One region of the Escherichia sp. HH091_1A genome, then DNA from elsewhere that is predicted to be linked to it. Evidence: predicted binding sites of a transcription regulator. Region 1 holds the regulator's gene; each other region holds the start of a gene.
What was found. Region 1 encodes PhoB, which activates phosphate uptake and scavenging genes when phosphate is short. Its sites were predicted from a motif close to CTGTCATAAAACTGNCNNAT; they were not measured.
Positions count from the first base shown of each region.

Region 2: opgB (phosphatidylglycerol--membrane-oligosaccharide glycerophosphotransferase) is a predicted target of PhoB. The motif match lies at 2,145-2,164, and genes of this name have one in related genera.
Region 3: uvrB (excinuclease ABC subunit UvrB) is a predicted target of PhoB. The motif match lies at 1,880-1,899, and genes of this name have one in related genera.

Region 1 covers NZ_AP025747.1:491,158-495,406, forward strand. The annotation lists gene sbcD (exonuclease subunit SbcD) at 1-1,153, opposite strand, end outside; gene phoB (phosphate response regulator transcription factor PhoB) at 1,343-2,032, shown strand; gene phoR (phosphate regulon sensor histidine kinase PhoR) at 2,090-3,385, shown strand; gene brnQ (branched-chain amino acid transporter carrier protein BrnQ) at 3,792-4,249, shown strand, end outside.
Region 2 covers NZ_AP025747.1:5,356,643-5,360,891, reverse strand. The annotation lists gene QUF14_RS26545 (threonine/serine exporter) at 1-73, shown strand, start outside; gene dnaT (primosomal protein DnaT) at 181-720, shown strand; gene dnaC (replicative helicase loader DnaC) at 723-1,460, shown strand; gene yjjA (DUF2501 domain-containing protein YjjA) at 1,509-2,003, shown strand; gene opgB (phosphatidylglycerol--membrane-oligosaccharide glycerophosphotransferase) at 2,257-4,249, shown strand, end outside.
Region 3 covers NZ_AP025747.1:959,889-964,137, forward strand. The annotation lists gene bioF (8-amino-7-oxononanoate synthase) at 1-139, shown strand, start outside; gene bioC (malonyl-ACP O-methyltransferase BioC) at 126-881, shown strand; gene bioD (dethiobiotin synthase) at 874-1,551, shown strand; gene uvrB (excinuclease ABC subunit UvrB) at 2,130-4,151, shown strand.

The DNA of each region.
Region 1 (4,249 bases):
GTTGCAGACGTTGCTGCTGTGATTCATCCAGTTCTTCCAGTGCGAGACGACGATTAAACACCTCTTCGACGCTGAGTTCGCTGAGGGTTTCACGCTGTTGGCTGGCTAACACACGCTCGCGCTGTTCACGGCTGCGGCGTACCAGCAATACTTCGACAGGCAGTGATTCAGTTAATGCCTGGATTTTGCGCTGAATATCATGCAGATACTCATCAGTAATGATTTCGATATCCAGCCAGACAGGTGGTTCCTGTGATACATCGCGCCACTGTTCCAGCTGTTCGGTAATCGACGCCAGATCGCCTTTCAGTACCGCCATCGGTTGCGTTATCGGCACGCTCAGGTTTTCCACGCTCTCTAATTTGCCGTTTGAAAATGTCACCAGATGGACATATTTACTTTTTTCGCATTCATCAAAACTCAGTGGAATGGGGGAACCGCAATAGCGAACATGTTCCATGCCGCCAATAATCTGTGCGCGGTGAATATGCCCGAGCGCGATGTAGTCGGCTGGCGGAAAGTTTTGTGCCGGGAAGGCGTCCAGCGTGCCAATATAAATGTCACGCACGGCGTCACTTTTGCTGGCACCAACGGTCGTTAAATGCCCCGTGGCGATGATGGGCAGAGGCTGATCGCCGCGCAGTTTGCAGGCATCGGCATAATGTTGTTGGTAATAATCGGTAATAGCCGCCAGCAAATGTTGTTGTTTTTCAATACCGTTAAGCCCCGCCTGGCTGGTAATAATGTCACGCGGGCGTAAAAAAGGAATGGGGCACAGCACTGCGCCTGGCGTCCCGTCGCGACGAGGCAAGATTTGCGGCGCATGTCCGGCGCTGGCGACCACGGTAGTATTGAGGAACGCCATGATATCGCGCGATTCATTCAGCGTGGCGACCGAGTCATGGTTTCCTGCCAGTACCACCAGATGACAGCCCGTTTGCTGTAAATTGACAACAAAACGGTTGTATAACGTGCGGGCGTAACTGGGCGGTGATCCGGTATCGAAAACATCACCGGCAACAATAATCGCATCCACCTGATGGGTTTGCACTGTTTCCAGCAGCCAGTCAAGAAAGGCCTGGTGTTCAGCTTCGCGGCTTTTACTGTAGAAGTTCTGGCCGAGATGCCAGTCTGAGGTGTGAAGGATGCGCATAACGATTCCCTGGCGAAAAAGCATGGGCGCGATTATACCCAAACAGATGTGCCATTTGCTTTTTTCTGCGCCACGGAAATCAACTACCTGAAGATATGTGCGACGTGCTTTTCATAAATCTGTCATAAATCTGACGCATAATGACGTCGCATTAATGATCGCAACCTATTTATTACAACAGGGCAAATCATGGCGAGACGTATTCTGGTCGTAGAAGATGAAGCTCCAATTCGCGAAATGGTCTGCTTCGTGCTCGAACAAAATGGCTTTCAGCCGGTCGAAGCGGAAGATTATGACAGTGCTGTGAATCAACTGAATGAACCCTGGCCGGATTTAATTCTCCTTGACTGGATGTTACCTGGCGGCTCCGGTATCCAGTTCATCAAACACCTCAAGCGCGAGTCGATGACCCGAGATATTCCAGTGGTGATGCTGACCGCCAGAGGGGAAGAAGAAGATCGCGTGCGCGGCCTTGAAACCGGTGCGGATGACTATATCACCAAGCCGTTTTCGCCGAAGGAACTGGTGGCGCGAATCAAAGCGGTAATGCGCCGTATTTCGCCAATGGCGGTGGAAGAGGTGATCGAGATGCAGGGGCTCAGTCTCGACCCGACATCTCACCGGGTGATGGCGGGCGAAGAACCGCTGGAGATGGGGCCGACAGAATTTAAACTGCTGCACTTTTTTATGACACATCCCGAGCGCGTGTACAGCCGCGAGCAGCTGTTAAACCACGTCTGGGGAACCAACGTATATGTGGAAGACCGCACGGTCGATGTTCACATTCGTCGCCTGCGTAAGGCACTGGAGCCCGGCGGACATGACCGCATGGTGCAGACCGTACGCGGTACAGGATATCGTTTTTCAACCCGCTTTTAACGCCTTGCTCATCGGACGCAGAGCAGGGCTTATGATTTCTTAACTGGAGTATCTTACGTGCTGGAACGGCTGTCGTGGAAAAGGCTGGTGCTGGAGCTGCTACTTTGCTGCCTCCCGGCTTTCATCCTGGGTGCATTTTTTGGTTACCTGCCTTGGTTTTTGCTGGCATCGGTAACAGGACTGCTTATCTGGCATTTTTGGAATTTATTGCGCCTTTCATGGTGGCTGTGGGTGGATCGCAGTATGACCCCGCCTCCGGGGCGTGGTAGCTGGGAACCGCTGCTATACGGCTTACACCAGATGCAGCTGCGTAATAAAAAACGTCGCCGCGAACTGGGCAATCTGATTAAACGCTTTCGTAGCGGCGCGGAGTCGCTGCCTGATGCGGTGGTGCTGACCACGGAAGAGGGCGGTATTTTCTGGTGTAATGGTCTGGCGCAACAAATTCTTGGTTTGCGCTGGCCGGAAGATAATGGGCAGAACATCCTTAATCTGCTGCGTTATCCGGAGTTTACGCAATATCTGAAAACGCGTGATTTTTCTCGCCCGCTCAATCTGGTGCTCAATACCGGGCGGCATCTGGAAATTCGCGTCATGCCTTATACCCACAAACAGTTGCTGATGGTGGCGCGTGATGTCACGCAAATGCATCAACTGGAAGGGGCGCGGCGTAACTTTTTTGCCAACGTGAGCCATGAGTTGCGTACGCCATTGACAGTGTTACAGGGTTACCTGGAGATGATGGATGAGCAACCACTGCAAGGTGCGGTACGTGAAAAAGCGTTGCACACCATGCGCGAGCAGACCCAGCGGATGGAAGGGCTGGTGAAGCAGTTACTGACGCTGTCAAAAATAGAAGCCGCGCCAACGCAGTTGCTTAATGAAAAGGTTGATGTGCCGATGATGCTGCGGGTCGTTGAGCGTGAGGCCCAGACTCTGAGCCAGCAGAGACAGACATTTACCTTTGAAATAGATAACGACCTCAAGGTGTCTGGCAACGAAGACCAACTTCGCAGCGCGATTTCTAACCTGGTTTATAACGCCGTGAATCATACGCCGGAAGGTACGCATATCACCGTACGCTGGCAGCGAGTGCCGCACGGTGCCGAATTTAGCGTTGAAGATAATGGACCGGGCATCGCACCGGAGCATATTCCGCGCCTGACCGAGCGTTTTTATCGCGTTGATAAAGCACGTTCCCGACAAACTGGCGGTAGCGGATTAGGGTTAGCGATCGTGAAACATGCGGTGAATCATCACGAAAGTCGCCTGCATATTGAGAGTACGGTGGGAAAAGGTACGCGTTTCAGTTTTGTTATCCCGGAACGTTTAATTGCCAAAAACAGCGAATAATCCGCCTTTGTCATCTTTTATTGCCATAAGCCAGCTGATGCTGGCTTATTTTCTTTGCAGTCAAAATACGGGCGTTAGATTTTACAACGGCTGGTGATTTTTTGTTCGCATGATTAGCCATGTCTTTTTCACGGAAATAGTGTTTTATACTGGTTGGTGATTTCTTATCGCTATATACCTCTGGTTTTTAGATCCCTTCTTGCTTTAAAACGTTATAAGCGTTTAAATTGCGCTTCAGGTGCTGTCATACTGACTGCATTCACGCGGTAAATCGAAAAACTATTCTTCGCCGCGCCTGGTTGGGAGTATTTCCCGCTAAAATTGTTTAAATATACCGCTGTATCATCCCCAGGGATTGGCACAAAAATTTAACGTTACAACACCACATCCACAGGCAGTATGATTTATGACCCATCAATTAAGATCGCGCGATATCATCGCTCTGGGCTTTATGACATTTGCGTTGTTCGTCGGCGCAGGTAACATCATTTTCCCTCCAATGGTCGGCTTGCAGGCAGGCGAACACGTCTGGACTGCGGCATTCGGCTTCCTCATTACTGCCGTTGGCCTGCCGGTATTAACGGTGGTGGCGCTGGCGAAAGTTGGCGGTGGTGTTGACAGCCTCAGCACGCCAATTGGTAAAGTCGCTGGCGTACTGCTGGCAACGGTTTGCTACCTGGCTGTAGGGCCGTTGTTCGCCACGCCGCGTACAGCCACCGTCTCCTTTGAAGTGGGCATTGCGCCCCTGACGGGTGACTCCGCGCTGCCGCTGTTTATCTACAGCCTGGTCTATTTCGCTATCGTTATTCTGGTTTCGCTCTATCCGGGCAAACTGCTGGATACCGTCGGTAACTTCCTGGCACC
Region 2 (4,249 bases), 590 kb from region 1:
GATTGTTGGTGCATTATCCATCGGCCTTTCCATTCCTGGATTATGGTTGTACCGCAAGCGCCCTCGCGTATAAAATTGCCTCACTTAAAGCACGCGGATGAGAGACAGCCTCCTCTCCTCCGTGTGTTACTATAAAAGTTATCTCCCTTCTCGTTCATCGTTCCATATTTGAGAAACAGTATGTCTTCCAGAGTTTTGACCCCGGACGTCGTTGGTATTGACGCCCTGGTACACGATCACCAAACCGTTCTGGCAAAAGCTGAAGGCGGTGTGGTTGCCGTATTTGCTAACAATGCCCCGGCGTTTTATGCCGTCACGCCTGCGCGCCTGGCTGAACTGCTGGCGCTGGAAGAAAAGCTGGCGCGTCCGGGAAGCGATGTCGCTCTGGACGATCAACTCTATCAGGAACCGCAAGCCGCTCCCGTTGCTGTACCCATGGGGAAATTCGCCATGTATCCGGACTGGCAACCCGATGCCGACTTTATCCGCCTGGCGGCGCTATGGGGCGTGGCGCTAAAAGAGCCGGTGACCACCGAAGAACTGGCCTCATTCATTGCCTACTGGCAGGCGGAAGGTAAAGTCTTTCACCATGTACAGTGGCAACAAAAACTGGCGCGCAGCCTGCAAATCGGTCGTGCCAGCAACGGCGGACTGCCGAAACGAGATGTGAACACGGTCAGCGAACCTGACAGCCAAATTCCACCAGGATTCAGAGGGTAACGATGAAAAACGTTGGCGACCTGATGCAACGCCTGCAAAAAATGATGCCTGCCCATATCAAACCCGCATTCAAAACGGGCGAAGAACTGCTGGCCTGGCAGAAAGAACAAGGGGCAATCCGCTCCGCCGCTCTCGAACGTGAAAACCGGGCGATGAAAATGCAGCGCACCTTTAACCGCTCCGGTATTCGTCCACTGCATCAGAACTGCTCCTTTGAGAACTATCGCGTTGAGTGTGAAGGGCAGATGAATGCGTTAAGCAAAGCGCGCCAGTATGTCGAAGAGTTTGACGGCAACATCGCCAGCTTCATCTTTTCTGGCAAGCCAGGAACCGGCAAAAACCATCTGGCGGCGGCAATCTGCAACGAGCTACTGCTACGCGGTAAATCCGTATTGATCATCACCGTGGCCGATATTATGTCGGCGATGAAAGATACCTTCAGGAATAGAGGTACCAGCGAAGAACAACTGCTTAACGATCTGAGCAACGTTGATCTGCTGGTGATCGATGAGATCGGTGTGCAGACCGAATCGAAATACGAAAAAGTGATCATCAACCAGATCGTCGATCGCCGCTCTTCTTCCAAACGCCCAACCGGGATGCTGACCAACAGTAATATGGAAGAGATGACCAAGTTGCTGGGCGAACGCGTGATGGATCGTATGCGCCTGGGCAACAGTTTGTGGGTGATCTTCAACTGGGATAGCTACCGTAGCCGGGTAACGGGTAAAGAGTATTAATCCCAATTTCTGGCGGTATACTGCGACACAATTCCACCTTGAGTAATGATGATGAAAACTATTAAACATCTTCTGTGCTGTGCCATTGCTGCCAGCGCATTAATTTCCACCGGGGTGCATGCTGCATCCTGGAAAGATGCGCTCTCCAGCGCCGCCAGCGAACTTGGCAACCAAAACAGCACGACACAAGAAGGCGGTTGGTCGCTCGCTTCATTAACTAGCTTGCTTAGCAGCGGGAACCAGGCCTTAAGCGCAGATAACATGAACAATGCCGCAGGCATACTGCAATACTGCGCCAAGCAAAAGCTAGCTTCGGTAACCGATGCCGAAAACATCAAGAACCAGGTGCTGGAAAAGCTGGGCCTGAACAGTGAAGAGCAAAAAGAAGACACCAACTATCTGGATGGCATTCAGGGTTTGCTGAAAACCAAAGATGGTCAGCAACTCAATCTGGATAACATCGGAACGACTCCGCTGGCAGAAAAGGTGAAAACCAAAGCCTGCGATCTGGTGTTAAAGCAGGGGCTAAACTTCATTTCCTGATCCGCGAAACGCCGCGTTTTAGCTGTTACCCGGCTGACGCGGCTCTCTCCTGCCCTTTTCCCTGCTCCTGTACGGTTTTCCCCCTGTTACACGGGAAGCGACCATAATCAAAAAAGTCTGTTTATAAACTAATTCCTAACAACATCGCATTTTTTTGACACTAGAATTGCAGCAATATGGCGACGCCATTACATTGTGCTTCTCAAAAAGCTTAAACGTTGGCTAAACGGCCCGGTTTAGTGAGGATCGCCCGTTGTCAGAACTACTCTCTTTCGCCCTTTTTCTCGCCTCTGTGCTGATTTACGCATGGAAAGCGGGACGTAACACCTGGTGGTTTGCAGCCACGTTAACGGTGCTGGGGCTATTTGTCGTTTTAAATATCACCCTGTTTGCCAGCGACTATTTTACTGGCGATGGTATTAACGACGCGGTCCTCTATACCTTAACCAACAGCCTGACCGGTGCTGGCGTCAGCAAATACATTCTTCCGGGTATCGGCATTGTGCTGGGGCTGACGGCGGTGTTCGGTGCTCTGGGCTGGATCCTGCGCCGTCGTCGTCATCATCCGCACCATTTTGGTTACAGCCTGCTGGCACTCTTACTGGCGCTGGGTTCAGTGGATGCCAGCCCGGCATTTCGTCAGATAACGGAACTGGTGAAATCCCAGTCACGCGACGGCGACCCGGACTTTGCGGCTTATTATAAAGAGCCGTCGAAAACTATCCCTGACCCGAAACTCAACCTGGTTTATATCTACGGCGAAAGTCTCGAGCGAACCTATTTTGATAACGAAGCTTTCCCGGATCTCACGCCTGAACTGGGCGCGTTGAAAAATGAAGGCCTGGATTTCAGCCACACGCAGCAGCTGCCAGGAACGGATTACACGATTGCGGGCATGGTGGCTTCTCAGTGCGGCATACCGCTGTTTGCCCCCTTTGAAGGCAACGCCTCCGCTTCTGTTTCCAGCTTCTTCCCACAGAACATCTGCCTGGGCGATATCCTGAAGAACTCGGGTTATCAGAACTATTTCGTGCAGGGCGCGAATCTGCGTTTTGCCGGTAAAGATGTGTTCCTGAAGTCGCACGGCTTCGACCATTTATATGGCTCAGAAGAGCTGAAAAGCGTGGTGGCAGACCCACACTATCGCAACGACTGGGGATTCTACGACGATACCGTGCTGGATGAAGCGTGGAAAAAGTTTGAAGAGCTTTCCCGCTCTGGCCAGCGATTCTCACTGTTTACCCTGACGGTCGATACCCATCACCCGGATGGTTTTATCTCGCGCACCTGTAACCGCAAAAAATATGATTTTGACGGTAAGCCAAATCAGTCATTCAGTGCGGTAAGTTGCAGCCAGGAGAACATCGCAACGTTTATCAACAAAATCAAAGCATCACCGTGGTTTAAGGATACCGTTATCGTCGTCTCGTCTGACCATTTAGCGATGAACAACACGGCGTGGAAATACCTCAATAAGCAAGATCGCAATAATCTGTTTTTCGTCATTCGTGGCGACAAGCCGCAGCAAGAAACACTGGCGGTGAAGCGTAATACGATGGATAACGGCGCGACGGTGCTGGACATTCTCGGTGGCGATAACTATCTCGGACTTGGTCGTAGCAGTTTATCCGGGCAGTCGATGTCGGAAATCTTCCTCAATATCAAAGAGAAAACATTGGCGTGGAAGCCAGATATCATCCGCCTGTGGAAATTCCCTAAAGAGATGAAAGAGTTCACCATCGACCAGCAGAAAAACATGATTGCCTTCTCGGGTAGCCATTTCCGTTTGCCGCTGCTGTTGCGGGTTTCAGACAAGCGCGTAGAACCGCTGCCGGAAAGTGAATACTCAGCACCGCTGCGTTTCCAGCTGGCCGATTTCGCTCCACGCGACAATTTCGTCTGGGTTGACCGTTGCTATAAGATGGCACAACTCTGGGCTCCGGAACTGGCACTTTCCACCGACTGGTGTGTCTCGCAAGGGCAGCTTGGCGGTCAGCAAATTGTCCAGCATGTTGATAAAACAACATGGAAGGGCAAAACGGCATTTAAAGATACGGTCATCGACATGGCGCGTTACAAAGGCAATGTCGATACGCTGAAGATTATTGATAACGATATTCGCTACAAAGCCGACAGTTTCATCTTTAACGTCGCCGGTGCGCCAGAAGAGGTGAAACAGTTTAGCGGGATTTCTCGTCCGGAGTCGTGGGGCCGCTGGTCCAACGCACAGCTGGGCGACGAAGTAA
Region 3 (4,249 bases), 470 kb from region 1:
CCAGCAAGGCTGCTGGGTCACGGCGATTCGCCCGCCAACCGTACCCGCTGGTACTGCGCGACTGCGCTTAACGCTAACCGCCGCGCATGAAATGCAGGATATCGACCGTCTGCTGGAGGTGCTGCATGGCAACGGTTAATAAACAAGCCATTGCTGCGGCATTTGGTCGGGCAGCCGCACATTATGAGCAACATGCGGATCTACAGCGCCAGAGTGCTGATGTCTTACTGGCAATGCTCCCACAGCGTAAATACACCCACGTACTGGATGCGGGTTGTGGACCAGGCTGGATGAGCCGCCACTGGCGTGAACGTCACGCGCAGGTGACGGCGTTAGATCTTTCGCCGCCAATGCTTGTTCAGGCACGCCAGAAGGATGCCGCAGACCATTATCTGGCGGGAGATATCGAATCCCTGCCGTTAGCGACTGCAACCTTCGATCTTGCATGGAGCAATCTCGCGGTGCAGTGGTGCGGTAATTTATCCACGGCACTTCGCGAGCTGTGTCGCGTGGTGCGCCCCGGAGGCGTGGTCGCGTTTACCACGCTGGTGCAGGGATCGCTCCCTGAATTGCATCAGGCGTGGCAGGCGGTGGACGAGCGCCCGCATGCTAATCGTTTTTTACCGCCAGATGAAATCGAACAGTCGCTGAACAGCGTGCATTATCAACATCATATTCAGCCCATCACGCTGTGGTTTGCTGATGCGCTCAGTGCCATGCGTTCGCTGAAAGGCATCGGTGCCACGCATCTTCATGAAGGGCGCTACCCACGAATATTAACGCGTTCGCAGTTGCAGCGATTGCAACTGGCCTGGCCGCAACAACAGGGGCGATATCCTCTGACGTATCATCTTTTTTTGGGAGTGATTGCTCGTGAGTAAACGTTATTTTGTCACCGGAACGGATACCGAAGTGGGGAAAACTGTCGCCAGTTGTGCACTTTTACAAGCCGCGAAGGCAGCAGGTTATCGGACGGCAGGTTATAAACCGGTCGCCTCTGGCAGCGAAAAGACCCCGGAAGGCTTACGTAATAGTGACGCGCTGGCGTTACAGCACAACAGCAGCCTGCAGCTGGATTACGCAACGGTAAATCCTTACACCTTCGCAGAACCCACTTCACCGCACATCATCAGCGCGCAAGAGGGCAGGCCGATAGAATCATTGGTGATGAGCGACGGATTACGCGCGCTTGAACAACAGGCTGACTGGGTGTTAGTGGAAGGTGCTGGCGGCTGGTTTACGCCGCTTTCTGACACTTTCACTTTTGCGGATTGGGTAACACAGGAACAACTGCCGGTGATACTGGTAGTTGGTGTGAAACTCGGCTGTATTAATCACGCGATGTTGACGGCACAGGCAATACAACACGCCGGACTCACTCTGGCGGGTTGGGTGGCGAATGATGTCACGCCTCCTGGAAAACGTCACGCTGAATATATGACCACGCTCACCCGCATGATTCCCGCGCCGCTGCTGGGCGAAATTCCCTGGCTTGCAGAAAATCCAGAAAATGCGGCAACCGGAAAGTACATAAACCTTGCCTTGTTGTAGCCATCCTGTATTTGGTTAAATTGCGAGCGAGATCGCGTCTTCGGTTGACTGCAATTTAACCAATTAAATTCTAAAATAATCACGAAAAAAATTTTACTTCCGCATCATGCGGTGAATGTGGGAATTGCCCAGGCGGCGGGGGATAGGGGCTGCAGACAGTTATCCACTATTCCTGTGGATAACCATGTGTATTAGAGTTAGAAAACACGAGGCAAGCGAGAGAATACGCGGCTTGCACGCGAATTGGCGTTAAAGACGGCTCAAAGAAATATCTTTTATTTTTTAACTGGTTAGATAATTGCAATGGCAGTCACTGAAGAGGCATCTCTTGCCATAAAACTGTCATCACTCATCTTGACAAATGTTAAAAAAGCCGTTGCTTTGGGGATAACCCCGTAAGGCCGGAGTTTTATCTCGCCACAGAGTAAATTTTGCTCATGATTGACAGCGGAGTTTACGCTGTAACAGAAATATTATGGTGGGGAACTGTTTTTTTATCCAGTATAATTTGTTGGCATAATTAAGTACGACGAGTAAAATTACATACCTGCCCGCCCAACTCCTTCAGGTAGCGACTCATGAGTAAACCGTTCAAACTGAATTCCGCTTTTAAACCTTCTGGCGATCAGCCAGAGGCGATTCGACGTCTCGAAGAGGGGCTGGAAGATGGCCTGGCGCACCAGACGTTACTCGGTGTAACTGGCTCCGGGAAAACCTTCACCATCGCCAATGTCATTGCTGACCTTCAGCGCCCAACCATGGTACTGGCGCCCAACAAAACGCTGGCGGCCCAACTGTACGGCGAAATGAAAGAGTTCTTCCCGGAAAACGCGGTGGAATATTTCGTCTCATACTACGACTACTATCAGCCGGAAGCCTATGTACCGAGTTCCGACACCTTCATTGAGAAAGATGCCTCGGTAAACGAACATATCGAGCAGATGCGTTTGTCCGCCACCAAAGCGATGCTGGAGCGGCGTGATGTGGTTGTGGTGGCATCGGTTTCCGCGATTTATGGTCTGGGCGATCCTGATTTATATCTCAAGATGATGCTCCATCTTACGGTTGGTATGATTATCGATCAGCGCGCGATCCTGCGTCGACTGGCGGAGCTGCAATACACCCGGAATGATCAAGCCTTCCAGCGCGGTACTTTCCGCGTTCGTGGTGAGGTGATTGATATCTTCCCGGCAGAATCGGATGACATTGCACTTCGCGTGGAACTGTTTGACGAGGAAGTGGAACGATTGTCGTTATTTGATCCGCTAACCGGGCAGATTGTTTCCACCATTCCACGTTTTACCATCTACCCGAAAACGCACTACGTCACGCCGCGCGAGCGCATCGTACAGGCGATGGAAGAGATCAAAGAAGAACTGGCCGCCAGACGCAAAGTGCTGTTGGAGAATAACAAACTGCTGGAAGAGCAGCGGCTGACCCAGCGTACCCAGTTTGATCTGGAGATGATGAACGAACTGGGATATTGCTCGGGGATTGAAAACTACTCGCGCTTCCTCTCCGGCCGTGGACCAGGTGAGCCACCGCCGACGCTGTTTGATTACCTGCCTGCCGATGGGTTGCTGGTCGTCGATGAATCTCACGTCACCATTCCACAAATTGGCGGTATGTATCGCGGTGACCGGGCGCGTAAAGAGACGCTGGTGGAGTACGGTTTCCGCCTACCATCAGCGCTGGATAACCGTCCGCTGAAGTTTGAAGAGTTCGAAGCATTAGCGCCGCAAACCATCTATGTTTCGGCGACGCCGGGTAATTACGAGCTGGAAAAATCCGGTGGTGATGTGGTGGATCAGGTCGTACGTCCAACCGGATTGCTTGACCCGATTATCGAAGTGCGACCGGTGGCAACACAGGTTGATGATCTTCTTTCGGAGATTCGCCAGCGAGCGGCAATTAACGAGCGTGTACTGGTCACAACTCTGACCAAGCGGATGGCGGAAGATCTTACGGAATATCTCGAAGAACACGGCGAGCGTGTGCGTTATCTTCACTCAGATATCGATACCGTCGAGCGCATGGAAATCATCCGCGACTTGCGTCTGGGTGAGTTCGACGTGCTGGTAGGGATCAACTTACTGCGCGAAGGTCTGGATATGCCGGAAGTTTCGCTGGTGGCGATCCTCGACGCCGACAAAGAAGGCTTCCTGCGTTCTGAACGTTCGTTGATCCAGACCATTGGTCGTGCGGCACGTAACGTTAACGGTAAAGCGATTCTCTACGGCGATAAGATCACCCCATCAATGGCGAAAGCGATTGGCGAAACCGAACGTCGCCGCGAGAAACAGCAACGCTACAACGAAGAGCACGGCATTACGCCACAAGGATTAAACAAGAAAGTGGTCGATATCCTGGCGCTGGGGCAGAACATTGCCAAAACCAAAGCGAAGGGCAGAGGAAAATCACGACCGATTGTTGAGCCGGATAATGTGCCGATGGATATGTCGCCGAAGGCGTTGCAGCAGAAAATCCATGAACTGGAAGGGCTGATGATGCAACACGCGCAAAATCTGGAGTTCGAAGAAGCGGCGCAAATTCGTGACCAGTTGCATCAGCTACGTGAGTTGTTCATTGCGGCTTCGTGATGTTGGAGATGGGAAAATGCTCGGTTTCGCTTGTTATGTTCAAAAGCAGTTAACATGCATAGTGCAGTTACACTGGTGAAAAAGGAAGCGTACCAGAG